Regions from separate parts of the Pseudomonas sp. KK18 genome, predicted to be linked through region 1. Evidence: predicted binding sites of a transcription regulator. Region 1 holds the regulator's gene; the other holds the start of a gene.
The links. The regulator FliA, encoded in region 1, starts transcription of late flagellar genes. The targets are predictions, from matches to a motif close to CTAAAGTTTNNNNNNNNNNNGCCGNTAA.
Positions count from the first base shown of each region.

Region 1 (8,030 bases):
TGGGTGCCCACGGAAAGAATCACCACATGGCCTTCGCGCTGCTCTTCATGCTTGGCCGAAGCCACCAGCCAGCGCTTGAGGTAGAACAGCGGCAACGCCTTGTCGCGCACGATCACCACTTCCTGGCCGTCCACCACGTTGGTGCGCGACAGGTCGAGGTGGAAGATTTCGTTGACGTTGACCAGCGGGAAGGCGAACGCCTGGTTGCCCAGCATCACCATCAGGGTCGGCATGATCGCCAGGGTCAACGGCACCTTGATGACGATCTTCGAGCCCTGGCCCTTGGTCGAGTAGATGTTGATCGAGCCGTTGAGCTGGCTGATCTTGGTCTTCACCACGTCCATGCCCACGCCACGGCCCGACACGTCGGAAATCTCGGTCTTGGTGGAGAAGCCCGGGGCGAAGATCAGGTTGTAACACTCGGTGTCGGTGAGGCGGTCGGCGGCGTCCTTGTCCATCACCCCACGCTTGACTGCAATGTTGCGCAGTACCGTGGGGTCCATGCCTTTGCCGTCATCAGTGATCGACAGCAGGATATGGTCGCCTTCCTGTTCGGCCGCCAGGATCACTTTGCCCTGGCGGTTCTTGCCCGAGGCTTCGCGCTCTTCCGGCGTCTCGACACCGTGGTCGACCGCGTTGCGCACCAAGTGGACCAGCGGGTCGGCCAGGGCCTCGACAAGGTTTTTGTCGAGGTCGGTTTCTTCACCCACCAGTTCCAGGTTGATCTCTTTCTTGAGCTGGCGTGCCAGGTCGCGAACCAGGCGCGGGAAACGGCCGAAGACTTTCTTGATCGGCTGCATCCGGGTCTTCATGACGGCGGTCTGCAAGTCTGCGGTGACCACGTCGAGGTTCGACACGGCCTTTTGCATGGCCTCGTCGCCACTGTTCAGGCCCAGGCGCACCAGGCGGTTACGCACCAGCACCAGTTCGCCGACCATGTTCATGATGTCGTCCAGGCGCGCGGTATCAACCCGCACGGTGGTTTCGGCTTCACTGGCCGGTTGCTTGTCCGGGGCCGGGGCAGCCGTGGCAGCCCGGGCCGGTGCTGGAGCCGGAGCCGGAGCCGCTTTCGCTGCGACAGGCGCGGCAGCCTTGGCGGCAGGAGCCGGTGTTGCGACAGCCGCGGCAGCAGCCGGTGCAGCAGCGCCGACCACTTCGGTGAACTTGCCCTTGCCGTGCAGTTCATCCAGCAGGGCTTCGAATTCGTGATCGGAGATCAGTCCATCGGCGGCCGGCGCAGCAGCGGGTGCCGCAGGCGCGGCGGCCGTTGCGGCGACTTCCGGCAGAGCCTCGGCGGCAAACGAGCCTTTGCCGTGCAACTGGTCCAGCAGCGCTTCAAATTCGTCGTCGGTGATTTCATTGCTGACGGGCGCCGCGGCTTCCGTTGGCGCTGGCGCTGCGGCCACCGCGTCCGGGGCAAACTGGCCCTTGCCGTGCAACTGGTCGAGCAACGACTCGAACTCGGCGTCAGTAATGTCTTCGGTGGTCGGCACCATGGCCGGCGCACTGGCTGCCGGCGCTTCGGCTTCGGCCTTGACGGCGTTCAGCGAGTCCAGCAGTTGTTCAAATTCGCTGTCGGTCACGTCGCCCGCAGGCTCGGCAACCGGCTCAGCCACCGCTTCCACCACGGGAGCGTTGGCCGCAGGTTCCGCCAGGCGCGCCAGAGCGGCCAGCAGTTCCGGCGTGGCGGCAGTGATCGGTGCGCGCTCGCGCACTTCACTGAACATGCCGTTGACCGCGTCCAGTGCTTCCAGGATCACGTCCATCAGTTCCGAGTCGACGTGCCGCTCACCCTTGCGCAGGATGTCGAACACGTTCTCGGCGATGTGACAGCACTCCACCAGCTCGTGGAGCTGGAGGAAGCCGGCGCCCCCTTTTACAGTATGAAAACCGCGAAAAATTGCATTGAGCAGGTTCGCATCATCCGGTCGGCTTTCCAGCTCGACCAGTTGTTCGGACAGTTGCTCTAAAATTTCGCCGGCCTCTACAAGGAAATCCTGAAGGATTTCTTCATCGGCGCCGAAGCTCATGGGTGTGCTCCTTAGAAGCCTAAACTGGACAGCAAATCGTCTACGTCGTCTTGCCCGGATACAACGTCTTCACGTTTATCGGCATGAATCTGCGGACCTTCACCCTTGGCGAGGTGTTTTTGTGGATCTTTTTCAGAAAGGATCGCTGCGCGGTCATGTTCGATGCCGGCAAACCGGTCGACCTGGCCCGCCATCAACACCAGTTTGAGCAGGTTGCTTTCCACTTCGGTGACCAGTTGGGTCACACGCTTGATCACCTGACCGGTGAGGTCCTGGTAATCCTGGGCCAGCAGAATGTCATTGAGGTTGCTGGAAACCGTGCGGTTTTCCTGCTCGCTGCGGGACAAAAAGCCCTCGACCCGACGCGCCAGCTCACGAAACTCCTCAGCGCCCACTTCCCGACGCATGAACCGGCCCCAGTCAGTGCTCAGGGCCTTGGCTTCACTGGCCATACCGTTGACCAGAGGCGTGGCGTTTTCCACCAGGTCCATGGTGCGGTTGGCCGCCGCCTCAGTCAGCCTGACCACGTAGGACAGGCGTTCGGTGGCATCCGTGATCTGCGAGATTTCCTCAGCCTGGGGCATGTGCGGGTCAATCTGAAAATTGACTATCGCACTGTGCAACTCACGGGTGAGCTTGCCCACTTCCTGGTACAGGCCGCGGTCACGGGTCTGGTTGAGCTCATGGATTAACTGCACCGCGTCGCCGAACTGGCCTCTTTCAAGGCTTTCGACGAGTTGATGAGCATGTTTTTTCAGGGTCGACTCAAAGTCGGCCTGCGATGATTCTTTATGCTCCATAGCTCCCCCGTGGCAGCATCAATGACCGATGCGTTCGAAGATCTTTTCGATCTTCTCTTTCAAGGCCAGTGCAGTGAATGGCTTGACCACGTAGCCGTTGACCCCGGCCTGGGCGGCTTCGATGATCTGTTCACGCTTGGCTTCAGCGGTCACCATCAGCACAGGCAGGCTGCGCAGTTTTTCATCAGCGCGCACGTGGCGCAGCAGATCGATACCGGTCATGCCCGGCATGTTCCAGTCCGTTACCAGAAAGTCGATGCTCCCGCTGTTGAGGATCGGAATCGCCGTAATACCGTCATCCGCCTCGACCGTGTTAGTGAACCCAAGGTCACGCAACAGGTTTTTTATGATCCGCCGCATCGTTGAGAAGTCATCAACGATGAGGATTTTCATGTTCTTGTCCAATTCGACCTCCAAGCAGTCTTAAACGCGCCCAGCACCTGGGCGCGCCATATCAATCAACAGGCGTTACACAAAAAGGACTACCGGGGGCGCACCACGGGCCAAGCCCGTCCGGGCGCAGGGCCTGGACGGTATCGTTCGCAGTGTCCCCACACTGCCTGTCAGCGCGCTCGCCACTCTCCCAAACGCCCCCGCAAGCGGGCCGCGCACTGGCTGTGTAACTGGCTGACCCGCGATTCGCTGACCCCCAGGACCTCACCGATTTCCTTGAGGTTCAGCTCTTCGTCGTAGTACAGCGCCAACACCAGTCGCTCACGCTCCGGCAAATTGGCTATCGCGTCCGCCAGCGCGCTCTGGAAGCGTTCATCTTCCAGGTCCCGTGACGGTTCGAGATGGGCACTCGCGCCGTCCTCGTGCAGCCCTTCATGTTCGCCATCCTGTAAAAGGTCGTCGAAACTGAACAGCCGGCTGCCCAAGGTATCGTTCAAAATCCCGTAGTAATCGTCGAGACTCAATTGGAGTTCGGCCGCAACTTCATGATCTTTAGCGTCGCGACCGGTTTTTGCTTCAATTGAGCGAATTGCGTCACTCACCATCCGCGTATTGCGGTGCACTGATCGCGGCGCCCAATCACCTTTACGCACTTCATCGAGCATGGCCCCACGGATACGGATACCCGCGTATGTCTCGAAACTCGCGCCCTTGCTCGCGTCGTACTTGGTCGACACTTCAAGCAGGCCGATCATCCCGGCCTGGATCAAGTCTTCGACCTGCACGCTGGCAGGCAAGCGCGCCAGCAGGTGATAGGCAATGCGCTTGACCAGGGGCGCATAGCGCTCGATCAATTCGACTTGACTGTCACGTGCCGACTTCTTGTAAAGGTTGTAGCCGCTGGCTGTCATAGCACCGGTCCTGCGCTCGTCTGATGCACCAATCGCTCGACGAAAAACTCCAGATGCCCCCGGGGATTGGCGGGCAACGGCCAGGTATCGACCTTCTGGGCAATAGCCTTGAACGCCAATGCGCACTTCGAACGAGGGAACGCTTCATAGACCGCACGCTGCTTTTGCACGGCCTTGCGCACACACTCGTCGTAAGGAACTGCGCCAACGTATTGTAAGGCGACATCGAGGAAGCGATCCGTGACCTTGGTCAACTTGGCGAACAGATTCCGCCCTTCCTGCGGGCTTTGGGCCATGTTGGCCAGCACGCGGAAGCGGTTCATGCCGTAGTCGCGGTTGAGCAGTTTGATCAGGGCGTAGGCGTCGGTGATCGAGGTGGGTTCGTCGCACACCACCAGCAACACTTCCTGGGCTGCGCGCACGAAGCTGACCACGGATTCGCCTATCCCGGCGGCGGTGTCGATCACCAGCACGTCGAGGTTGTCGCCGATGTCGCTGAACGCCTGAATCAGGCCGGCATGTTGCGCCGGGCTCAGGTGCACCATGCTCTGGGTGCCGGAAGCGGCCGGCACGATGCGAATCCCGCCGGGGCCTTGCAACAGTACGTCGCGCAGCTCACAGCGGCCTTCGATGACATCGGCCAGGGTATGTTTGGGCGTCAGTCCCAGCAGAACGTCGACGTTCGCCAGCCCCAGGTCAGCATCCAGCAGCATGACGCGACGGCCAAGCTCTGCCAGGGCCAGGGACAAATTCACTGACACGTTAGTTTTTCCGACGCCACCTTTGCCGCCGGTCACCGCGATCACCTGTACGGGATGCATGCTGCCCATTTTATTTCTTTACCTTGTCTTGCTTAGACGCAGGCTACATAAGTTGGCCGCGCGAACTGCTGGCAGGCCATCGATGTAGATACTTTTCACTGTCATTTTTAAATAGAAAGCCATGATGCCTCAGCCAACTCGCTTGTTCGGGCTGTGGTAGAGGTCAGCAAACATGTCAGCCATAGCTTCCTCACTGGGTTCTTCCTGCATTTGCACGCTGACAGCCCGGCTGACCAACTGATGACGGCGCGGCAGATGCAGATCATCCGGGATCCGCGGCCCGTCGGTCAGGTAGGCGACCGGTAATTCATGACTGATTGCCAGGCTCAATACTTCGCCCAGGCTTGCCGTCTCATCCAGTTTAGTCAGGATGCAACCCGCCAGCCCGCAGCGCTTGTAGCTGTGGTAGGCGGCGGTCAATACCTGCTTCTGGCTGGTAGTGGCAAGCACCAAATAGTTTCTGGATTTGATCCCGCGCCCGGCCAGGCTTTCCAGCTGCATGCGCAGGGCCGGGTCGCTGGCTTGCAGGCCGGCGGTGTCGATCAGCACCACGCGCTTGCGCAGCAATGGGTCGAGGGCGTTGGCCAGGGACTGGCCCGGGTCGACGTGGGTCACCGGCACATTGAGGATGCGGCCCAGGGTCTTGAGTTGTTCCTGGGCGCCGATGCGGTAGCTGTCCATGCTCACCAGCGCGATGTTCTGGGCGCCGTACTTGAGCACGTAACGTGCGGCCAGCTTGGCCAGGGTGGTGGTCTTGCCCATGCCGGCCGGGCCGACCATGGCAATCACACCGCCTTCTTCCAGGGGTTCGATTTCCGGGGTGACGATCATCCGCGCCAGGTGGGCCAGGAGCATGCGCCAGGCCTGGCGAGGTTCTTCAATTTGCGTGGTCAGTTGCAGCAGGTCGCGGGACAACGGGCCGGACAGGCCAATGCGTTGCAGGCGACGCCACAGGTTGGCCTGTTGTGGCTGGCTGCCCTGCAACTGGTTCCAGGCCAGCGAACCCAGCTGCACTTCCAGCAGTTCACGCAGGCCGTTGAGTTCGAAACGCATCGAGTCGAACACCCGCTGGTCTACCGCCGGCGCCGGGGCTGGCGCAGCAGGACGCGGTGGTTCAACAAAAGTCGGCTCTACCAGCGGCTCGGACGCGGTCAACGGCAGCCCGGCAAACAGCTGGCGATTGGTGGAGGCGTCGCTGTCGCCACGCATGCTCAGTTCAGCCTGGGCCGAGACAATGCGCGAAGCGGTCTTGCGCAGCTCGTCTTCCAGTTCCATGTTCGGCACGCGCGGCGCCAGGGCCGAGGGTTTGTAATCCAGGGCAGCCGTCAGCTCCACACCGCCGGCAATACGACGGTTACCGATAATCGCAGCGTCGGCGCCCAACTCATCACGTACCAGTTTCATGGCCTGACGCATATCGGCGGCGAAAAAACGCTTCACTTGCATATCCCACTACCTCAGCCGTTGGGCCCTACTGTCGCGACGATAGTCACTTGCTTATTGTCAGGAATTTCCTGGTAAGCCAATACGTGCAAATTCGGTATAGCCAGGCGTCCAAACCGCGACAACATCGCCCGGACGGGGCCAGCCACCAGCAGGATCACCGGATGGCCTTCCATTTCCTGGCGCTGCGCGGCCTCGATCAACGAACGCTGCAGCTTCTCTGCCATGCTTGGCTCCAGCAACACGCCCTCATCAGCGCCCTGCCCAGCCTTCTGAATACTATTGAGCAATATTTGTTCCAACCTTGGTTCCAAGGTGATAACAGGCAGCTCGGAGTCAAGCCCTACAATGCTTTGGACGATTGCACGCGACAATCCGACGCGCACTGCGGCCACCAGGGCGGCAGTATCTTGACTCTTGGCGGCATTGTTGGCGATAGCTTCGGCAATGCTGCGAATGTCCCGCACCGGCACCTGCTCGGCCAACAGCGCTTGCAGCACCTTGAGCAGTTGCGAGGTGGACAGCACACCCGGTACCAGCTCTTCGGCGAGTTTTGGCGAGGCCTTGGCCAGCAATTGCAAGAGTTGCTGGACTTCTTCGTGGCCAATCAGCTCGTGGGAGTGCTTGTACAGAATCTGGTTGAGGTGGGTGGCGACCACAGTGCTGGCGTCGACCACGGTGTAGCCCAGCGACTGCGCCTGGCTGCGCTGGCTGATTTCGATCCATACCGCTTCCAGGCCAAAAGCCGGATCTTTGGCGGTAATCCCGTTGAGGCTGCCAAACACCTGGCCCGGGTTGATCGCCAGTTCGCGGTCCGGGTAGATCTCGGCCTCGGCCAGAATCACCCCCATCAGGGTCAGGCGGTAGGCGCTCGGGGCCAGGTCGAGGTTGTCGCGAATGTGCACGGTGGGCATCAGGAAGCCCAGGTCCTGGGACAACTTCTTGCGCACACCCTTGATCCGCGCCAGCAATTGCCCGCCCTGGTTGCGATCCACCAGGGGAATCAGGCGGTAGCCGACTTCCAGGCCGATCATGTCGATCGGGGTCACGTCGTCCCAGCCCAGCTCCTTGGTTTCCAGGGCGCGGGCCGGCGATGGCAGCAGTTCCTGCTGGCGCGCCACTTCCTGCTGGGCAATCACCTTGATGTTGTTTTGTTTTTTCCAGAACAGGTAGGCACCGCCGGCGGCCATGGCGGCCATGCTCAGGAACGAGACATGGGGCATGCCCGGCACGATGCCCATGATCGCCATGATGCCTGCCGCCACCGCCAGCGCCTTGGGCGAGGCAAACATCTGCCGGCTGATCTGCTTGCCCATGTCTTCGGAGCCCGAAGCACGGGTCACCATGATCGCCGCAGCTGTAGATAACAACAGTGATGGCAATTGCGCCACTAAACCGTCACCGATGGTCAGCAGGGCGTAAACCTTGCCGGCGTCGCCGAAGGTCATGCCGTGCTGGAAGATGCCGACCGCCATGCCGCCGATCAGGTTGATAAACAGAATCAACAGGCCGGCGATGGCGTCGCCGCGCACGAATTTGCTGGCACCGTCCATGGAACCGTAGAACTCGGCTTCCTGGGCGACTTCAAGGCGACGGGCCTTGGCCTGGTTCTGGTCGATCAGGCCGGCGTTG
Region 1 is NZ_CP146605.1:5,363,489-5,371,518, forward strand. Features, by position in the region: gene V6607_RS24035 (chemotaxis protein CheA) at 1-2,030, opposite strand, end outside; gene V6607_RS24040 (protein phosphatase CheZ) at 2,042-2,830, opposite strand; gene V6607_RS24045 (chemotaxis response regulator CheY) at 2,849-3,223, opposite strand; gene fliA (RNA polymerase sigma factor FliA) at 3,394-4,134, opposite strand; gene fleN (flagellar synthesis regulator FleN) at 4,131-4,964, opposite strand; gene flhF (flagellar biosynthesis protein FlhF) at 5,085-6,401, opposite strand; gene flhA (flagellar biosynthesis protein FlhA) at 6,413-8,030, opposite strand, start outside.

Region 2 (8,030 bases), 430 kb from region 1:
TTCAATCGCCGCGTTGAGGGCCAGCAGGTTGGTTTGCTGGGAAATGCTGGTGATCACTTCCAGAATCTGCCCGATGTTCACTGTCTTGCTGTTAAGCGCTTCGATATTGGTGCTGGAGGCGCTGATCATCTGCGACAACTGGTTCATCGCCTTGATATTGCGTTCCACCACTTGCTGACCGTCTTCGGCCAAGTGCCGGGCATCGCTGGCCTGGTTGGAGGCCTGTGCGGCGTTGCGGGCGATTTCCTGGGCGGCGGCCCCCAGCTCGTTGATCGCGGCCGCGACGCTGTTGGTCCGGTTGGCCTGCTCGTCGGAATTGACCATCGAGGAATTGGAGGCGCTGACCACCCGCAGGGCCACTTCATTGACCTGCTCGGTGGCCGAGGAAACTTCGCGAATCGAGGTGTGAATCCGCTCCACGAAACGATTGAAAGCGCTGCCAAGCACGCCGAATTCGTCGTGGTTCTGGATGGTCAGGCGGCGGGTCAGGTCGCCTTCACCGTCGGCGATGTCTTCCATGGCGCGGGTCATGACGTGCAGTGGCTGCAGGAGGATGCGAATCAGCATGCCCAGCAGGGCGATGATGATGACCACGGCGATGATCGTGGCGATGATCGCCGAGGTGCGGAATTCGCTGAGCATGGCGAAGGATTTATCTTTATCCACCGACAGGCCGAGGTACCAGTTCACCGAGGGCAGGCCCTTGATCGGGGTAAAGGTGACGATACGTGTCTTGCCGTTTACCTCGACTTCACTGAAGTCGCTGCTGATTCGGGGGGTGTTGTTCGGATAGACGTCGGCCAGGGTTTTCATCACCAGGCCCTTGTCCGGGTGTACCAGCACTTTACCGTCGGCACTGACCAGGAAGGCATAACCCATGCCGCCGAAGTTCAGGGCACCGATGTTGTCTACCAGGGTTTGCAGGCTCAGGTCGCCGCCCACCACGCCGACACTCTGGCCGGCCTTGGTGCTGGGGGTGGCGATGGAGATGATCAACTGGCCGGTGGCCGCGTCAATGTAGGGTTCGGTCAGGGTTGAGCCGTTGCTGCCCTGCGCGCCCTTGTACCAGGGGCGTACCCGTGGGTCGAAGCCGTCGGGCATCTTGGTATCGGGGCGGATGACGAAGCCGCCCTTGCTGTCGCCAAGGTACGTGGCCATGAACGAGGACGTCAGGGCCTTCTGTTCCAGAAGGCTGGCGACGCTGGTTGAATCCGGGTTGATGGCGATGTTCTGTGCGGCGCTTTCTATTAGCACTATGCGCCCGGTAAGCCAGGTCTGGATGTTGCTGGCAGTGACATCGCCCATTTCATGCAGGTAGTTGTTCAGGTCGTCGCGAATCGCATTACGCTGCAAGTAGTCGTTGTAGAGGGTAAACAACGCAAAGGCGGCAATGACGACAAGAGCGGCGGCAAGCAGGATTTTATGGCTGAAACGCAGATTTTTATTCATGGCTTGTGGGGTCCGCTATGGTCTTAATATCCGATGCACGTCCTTCTGGGACGCGCGGAATGGCTGCGTCAAAAAAAGTGTGATATTTCCATCTGCTCCTGCAGGAATTATCCGGCCTGTTTTTCCAAGACTTTTTGGGTCTCTCGCTTTATCTGTATCGACCATTCAGCGCCAAAGATTAACCATGGGTGACAAAATGCCTGACTCCTCGCAACTCATTATTGGTGCAGATCTTCAGGGCCAGCCGATTGCCCAGTCGATGCGCCTGGCCAACCGCCACGGCCTGATCGCAGGCGCCACCGGCACCGGCAAGACCGTGACCTTGCAGCGCCTGGCGGAAGCTTTCAGCGACGCCGGGGTCGCGGTATTTGCCGCCGATATCAAGGGTGACCTGTGTGGCCTGGGCGCTGCGGCCAACCCTCAGGGCAAGGTCGCCGAGCGCATAGCCGGCATGCCTTTCCTTAATTACACGCCCAAGGCGTATCCGGTGACGTTGTGGGATATCCACGGCCAGTCCGGTCATCCGTTGCGCACCACCATGAGTGAAATGGGCCCGCTGTTGCTCGGCAGCCTGTTGGAGCTCACCGACAGCCAGCAATCGGCCCTCTACGCAGCCTTCAAGGTGGCCGATCGTGAAGGCCTGTTGTTGCTGGACCTCAAGGACCTCAAGGCGCTGCTGAACCATTTGCGCTATCACCCGGAGTTGCTCGGGGAAGACGCGGCCTTGATGACCATCGGTTCCAGCCAGGCGCTGTTGCGGCGCCTGGCGGTGCTGGAGCAGCAGGGTGCCGAAGCGTTGTTCGGCGAGCCGGCGCTGCAACTCGAAGACATCCTGCAACCGGCCAGTGACGGCCGCGGGCGTATTCATCTATTGGACGCCAGCCGGCTGGTGCATGAGGCGCCGAAGGTCTACGCGACCTTCCTGCTTTGGCTGTTGGCCGAACTGTTCGAGCAACTGCCGGAACGTGGCGATGCCGACAAGCCGCTGCTGGCGCTGTTTTTCGATGAGGCGCATCTGTTGTTTGCCGACACCCCCAAGGCCCTGCAGGATCGCCTGGAGCAAGTGGTGCGGCTGATTCGCTCGAAAGGCGTCGGTGTGTATTTCGTCACCCAGTCTCCCGGGGACTTGCCGGACACCGTGCTGGCGCAACTCGGCTTGCGCATCCAGCACGGGCTGCGGGCGTTCACCACCAAGGAGCAGAAGTCCCTGCGGGCGGTGGCCGATGGTTTCCGGCCCAATCCGGCATTTGATGCGCTGGCGGTGCTGACCGAGTTGGGTACAGGTGAGGCATTGGTGGGAACCTTGCAGGAAAAGGGGACGCCTGAAGTAGTCCAACGCGTACTGGTAGCACCGCCGCAATCGCGGATCGGGCCACTGAGCGAAGCTGAGCGGGCAGCACTGATTGCCAGTTCGCCATTGCAGGGGCGCTATGACAAGCCGATTGACCGTGAGTCGGCGTACGAAGTGTTGATGGCGCGCAAGGACTTGGGCCCGCAAGAGGATTCGACGCCCGCCGCTGAAGAGCCAAGCTTTACCGACAAGGCCGGTGCTTTCCTCGGTACTACGGCAGGCAAGGCACTGAAATCGGCGATGCAACAGGCGGCCAATCAGATGGGCCGGCAGTTGGTGCGCGGGTTACTGGGGTCTTTGTTAGGCGGCAGCAAACGTAAATAACGATGGGATCAAATGTGGGAGCGGGCTTGCTCGCGAAAGCGGTGGATCAGTCAATATATCCAGTGACTGACACGCCACCTTCGCGAGCAAGCCCGCTCCCACACTTGGTTCTGCGCCGGTCTCAGGTTTTGGGTTTGGCGTGAGCGGCCAGCCGCTCCAGCGCAGCGCGTAAATTCGGATCGGTAATCCCGTCTGCCGTGGCCTGAATGGTTTCGGCGGCGATTTCCGACAAATCCATCGTATGCCCCACCGCACCTTGCGGCACGGTCGGCGGTTGCACCTTGAACTGGATGCGCGTCAGGCTGGCGAATTCGTCGAAGGCCATCAATTGGCGCTGCAAACGTTTCTGCTGGTAGCGCAGGCGCGTCGCCCAATGGCCGTCGGTGACGATCAGCAGCAGATTGCCTTCGCGCCACGAGGCCACATGGCAGTGTTCGCGAGCGGCGGGCTGCAGTTGGCTTTCTACCAGGCGTTGCAGATGACCAAGGCGTTGCGCATGGCCGAAGATGGCTTTTAAAGGCTTGGCTTCGCGAAGCAACACGGCGGGAGCTCGGGCCGTAAGAGGGCGAAATGCCATGACTAGACACCTTAAGTAACAGAGAGGCCATGGTAGCAGAAAGCGTCTGCGACACCGCCGCCATTGCATTACCGGCAGTTTATCCATTAAATCAACGAGTAACTTATTGCCCGAATGGGTTGAAGTTCAGCAAAAAGCCCTTATTTTAAACAAGCCCTCCAAGAGCGCCGTGCCAGCATCGTGGAATAACGCCACTTTCCTCACCCACGTTTCCGGGTAGAATGCTCGTTCGCATGCGGCCGTGAGGGCTGCTCGGGCGACTCACGGGGCGCCCTCCATCCCTATGTGTGGAAGAACCTGCCGATATGTTTGCGCCTTTGTTAAAGAAACTTTTTGGAAGCAAGAATGAGCGCGAAGTCAAACGCATGCTCAAGACGGTGCAGCTGGTCAATGCCTTCGAAGAGCAGATGGTTGCCCTTTCGGACGAGCAATTGCGCGCCAAGACCGAAGAGTTCAAGGCCCGCATAGCCAAAGGTGAAACCCTCGACAAGCTGCTTCCCGAAGCCTTTGCGGTCGCCCGCGAAGCCGGTAAGCGTGTCATGGGCATGCGCCACTTCGACGTCCAGTTGATCGGCGGCATGACCTTGCATGAAGGCATGATTGCCGAAATGCGTACCGGTGAAGGCAAGACCCTGGTGGCAACTCTGGGCGTTTACCTCAACGCACTGTCCGGCAAGGGCGTGCACGTTGTGACGGTGAACGACTACCTCGCCCGCCGGGATGCCAACTGGATGCGTCCGCTGTACGAATTCCTCGGCCTGACCGTCGGCGTTGTCACGCCGTTCCAGCCGCCGGAAGAGAAGCGCGCCGCCTACGCTGCCGACATCACCTACGGTACCAATAACGAATTCGGTTTCGACTACCTGCGCGACAACATGGCGTTCAGCATGGAAGAAAAATTCCAGCGCGAACTCAACTTTGCCGTGATCGACGAAGTCGACTCCATCCTGATCGACGAAGCCCGTACCCCGCTGATCATCTCCGGTCAGGCCGAGGACAGCTCGCGCCTGTACACCGAGATCAACAAGCTGATCCCGCGCCTTGAGCAACACATCGAGGAAGTGGAAGGCGTGGTGACCAAAGAAGGTCACTTCACCATCGACGAGAAGACCCGCCAGGTCGAACTCAACGAAGCCGGTCACCAGTTCGTCGAAGACATGCTGACCCAGATCGGCCTGCTGGCCGAAGGCGAGAGCCTGTACTCGGCGCACAACCTGGGCCTGTTGACCCACGTATATGCCGGCCTGCGTGCCCACAAGCTGTTCCATCGCAACGTTGAATACATCGTGCAGGACGGCCAGGTCGTACTGGTCGACGAACACACCGGTCGTACCATGCCGGGTCGCCGTTTGTCGGAAGGCCTGCACCAGGCGATCGAAGCCAAGGAAGTCCTGAACATCCAGGCTGAAAGCCAGACCCTGGCCTCGACCACCTTCCAGAACTACTTCCGTCTGTACAACAAACTGTCCGGCATGACCGGTACAGCCGACACCGAAGCGTTCGAATTCCACCAGATCTACGGTCTGTCGGTGATGGTTATCCCGCCGAACAAGCCGCTGGCGCGTAAAGACTTCAACGACCTGGTGTTCCTGACCGCCGACGAGAAATACGCTGCAATCGTCGCCGACATCAAGGAATGCATGGCCCAGGGCCGTCCAGTGCTGGTGGGTACTGCCACCATCGAAACTTCCGAGCACATGTCCAGCTTGCTGGCCAAGGAAGGCATCGAGCACAAGGTCCTCAACGCCAAGTTCCACGAAAAAGAAGCCGAGATCATTGCCCAGGCCGGTCGCCCGGGCGCACTGACCATCGCCACCAACATGGCCGGTCGTGGTACCGACATCCTGTTGGGCGGTAACTGGGAAGTGGAAGTTGCGTCCCTGGACAACCCGACCCCTGAGCAGATCGCGCAGATCAAGGCCGACTGGCAGAAGCGCCACCAGCAAGTGCTGGAGTCCGGCGGCTTGCAGGTGATCGCGTCCGAGCGTCACGAATCGCGCCGTATCGACAACCAGCTGCGTGGTCGTGCCGGTCGTCAGGGTGACGCCGGTTCCAGCCGTTTCTACCTGTCCCTGGAAGACAGCCTGATGCGCATCTTCGCCTCGGATCGGGTGAAGAACTTCATGAAAGCCCTGGGCATGCAGTCCGGTGAAGCGATTGAACACCGCATGGTGACCAACGCCATCGAGAAGGCCCAGCGCAAGGTAGAAGGCCGTAACTTCGACATTCGTAAGCAACTGCTCGAGTTCGATGACGTCAACAACGAACAGCGTAAAGTGATTTATCACATGCGTAACAGCTTGTTGGCCGCCACCAACATCGGCGAGACCATTGCCGATTTCCGCCAGGACGTGCTCAACGCCACCGTCAGCGCCCATATCCCGCCACAGTCCCTGCCTGAGCAGTGGGATGTTGCCGGCCTGGAAGCTGCGTTGAAGAGCGACTTCGGTGTCGACTTGCCGGTCCAGCAATGGCTCGACGAAGACGACCACCTGTACGAAGAAACCCTGCGCGAGAAGCTCATGACCGAGCTGCTGGCCGCGTACAACGAGAAAGAAGAGCAGGCGAGTGCCGAAGCACTGCGCACCTTCGAGAAGCAAATCGTACTGCGTGTGCTGGACGACCTGTGGAAAGACCACCTGTCGACCATGGACCACCTGCGTCACGGCATCCACTTGCGTGGCTACGCCCAGAAGAACCCGAAGCAGGAGTACAAGCGCGAGTCGTTCACGCTGTTCTCCGAACTGCTGGATTCGATCAAGCGCGATTCGATTCGTGTGCTGTCCCACGTTCAGGTGCGTCGCGAAGACCCGATCGAGGAAGAAGCCCGCCTGCGTCAGGAAGCCGAGGCACTGGCTGCGCGCATGCAGTTCCAGCACGACGAAGCGCCTGGTCTTGAGGCTCCGGAAGTATTGGGCGAAGAGGTCGATGTGGCCCTGGCCCAGGCCCCGGTGCGCAACGAACAGAAGCTGGGCCGCAACGAACTGTGCTGGTGCGGTTCGGGCAAGAAGTTCAAACACTGCCACGGCGAAATCAACTAAGATTTTCGCCTGACGCTGCAACACCCCCGCGCCGCGACCGGCATCAGCCGTCGCGGCGTTTTGCCATTTCGTCACCGTCGATAGCGACGGGGTACACACCCAATATTTTTAGGAGCGCATTCATGGCTGTTGGTCTTGGTCCTTTGCCCACGTTGCACCCGGTTGCCGGTTTTGAACTCGGTATCGCTTCGGCGGGCATCAAGCGCCCGGGGCGCAAGGATGTGGTGGTGATGCGCTGTGCCGAAGGCTCGACCGTTGCGGGTGTGTTCACCCTGAACGCGTTTTGCGCCGCGCCCGTGATTCTGGCCAAGCAGCGTGTCGAAGGCCCGGTGCGTTACCTGTTGACCAACACCGGCAATGCCAACGCCGGGACCGGCGAGCCTGGCCTGGCCGCCGCTGCCCGCACCTGCGCCAAGCTGGCGGAGCTGACCGGCGTAGACGCCAGCCAGGTGCTGCCGTACTCCACCGGTGTGATCGGTGAGCCGCTGCCGGTAGAGAAAATCGAAGGCGCGTTGCAAGCAGCGCTGGATGACCTGTCGGTGGATAACTGGGCGGCTGCGGCTACCGGGATCATGACCACCGATACTCTGCCAAAAGGCGCCAGCCGTCAGTTTGTGCACGAAGGCGTGACCGTTACCGTCACGGGCATCAGCAAAGGCGCCGGCATGATTCGCCCGAACATGGCGACCATGCTGGGCTATATCGCCACCGACGCCAAAGTCTCCCGTGACGTGCTGCAAAACCTGATGCTCGACGGCGCCAACAAGTCCTTCAACCGCATCACCATCGACGGCGACACCTCGACCAACGATTGCTGCATGTTGATCGCCACCGGCCAGGCTGACCTGCCGGAAATCACCTCGTCCAACGGCGCGTATTTCGCCGCGTTGAAGCAGGCGGTGTTCGAAGTGTGCATGGACGTGGCCCAGGCCATCGTGCGCGACGGCGAAGGCGCCACCAAGTTTGTGACGGTTGAAGTCAACGGCGGCGGTAACCACCAGGAATGCCTGGATGTCGGTTACACCGTGGCTCACTCGCCGCTGATCAAGACCGCGCTGTTTGCCTCCGACCCGAACTGGGGCCGTATCCTGGCCGCTGTGGGCCGTGCCGGCGTGCCGAACCTGGACGTGAGCAAGATCGACGTGTTCCTCGGCGAAGTGTGCATCGCCAGCCGTGGCGCCCGGGCCGAGACGTACACCGAAGCCCAGGGTTCGGCGGTGATGCAGCAGGAAGAAATCACCATCCGTATCGAATTGGGTCGCGGTGAGTGCAGCGAAACCATCTGGAC
Region 2 is NZ_CP146605.1:5,792,279-5,800,308, reverse strand. Features, by position in the region: gene V6607_RS26300 (methyl-accepting chemotaxis protein) at 1-1,449, opposite strand, end outside; gene V6607_RS26295 (helicase HerA-like domain-containing protein) at 1,646-3,124, shown strand; gene V6607_RS26290 (DciA family protein) at 3,246-3,701, opposite strand; gene secA (preprotein translocase subunit SecA) at 4,007-6,742, shown strand; gene argJ (bifunctional glutamate N-acetyltransferase/amino-acid acetyltransferase ArgJ) at 6,865-8,030, shown strand, end outside.
Region 2: V6607_RS26300 (methyl-accepting chemotaxis protein) is a predicted target of FliA. The motif match lies at 1,604-1,631, and genes of this name have one in related genera.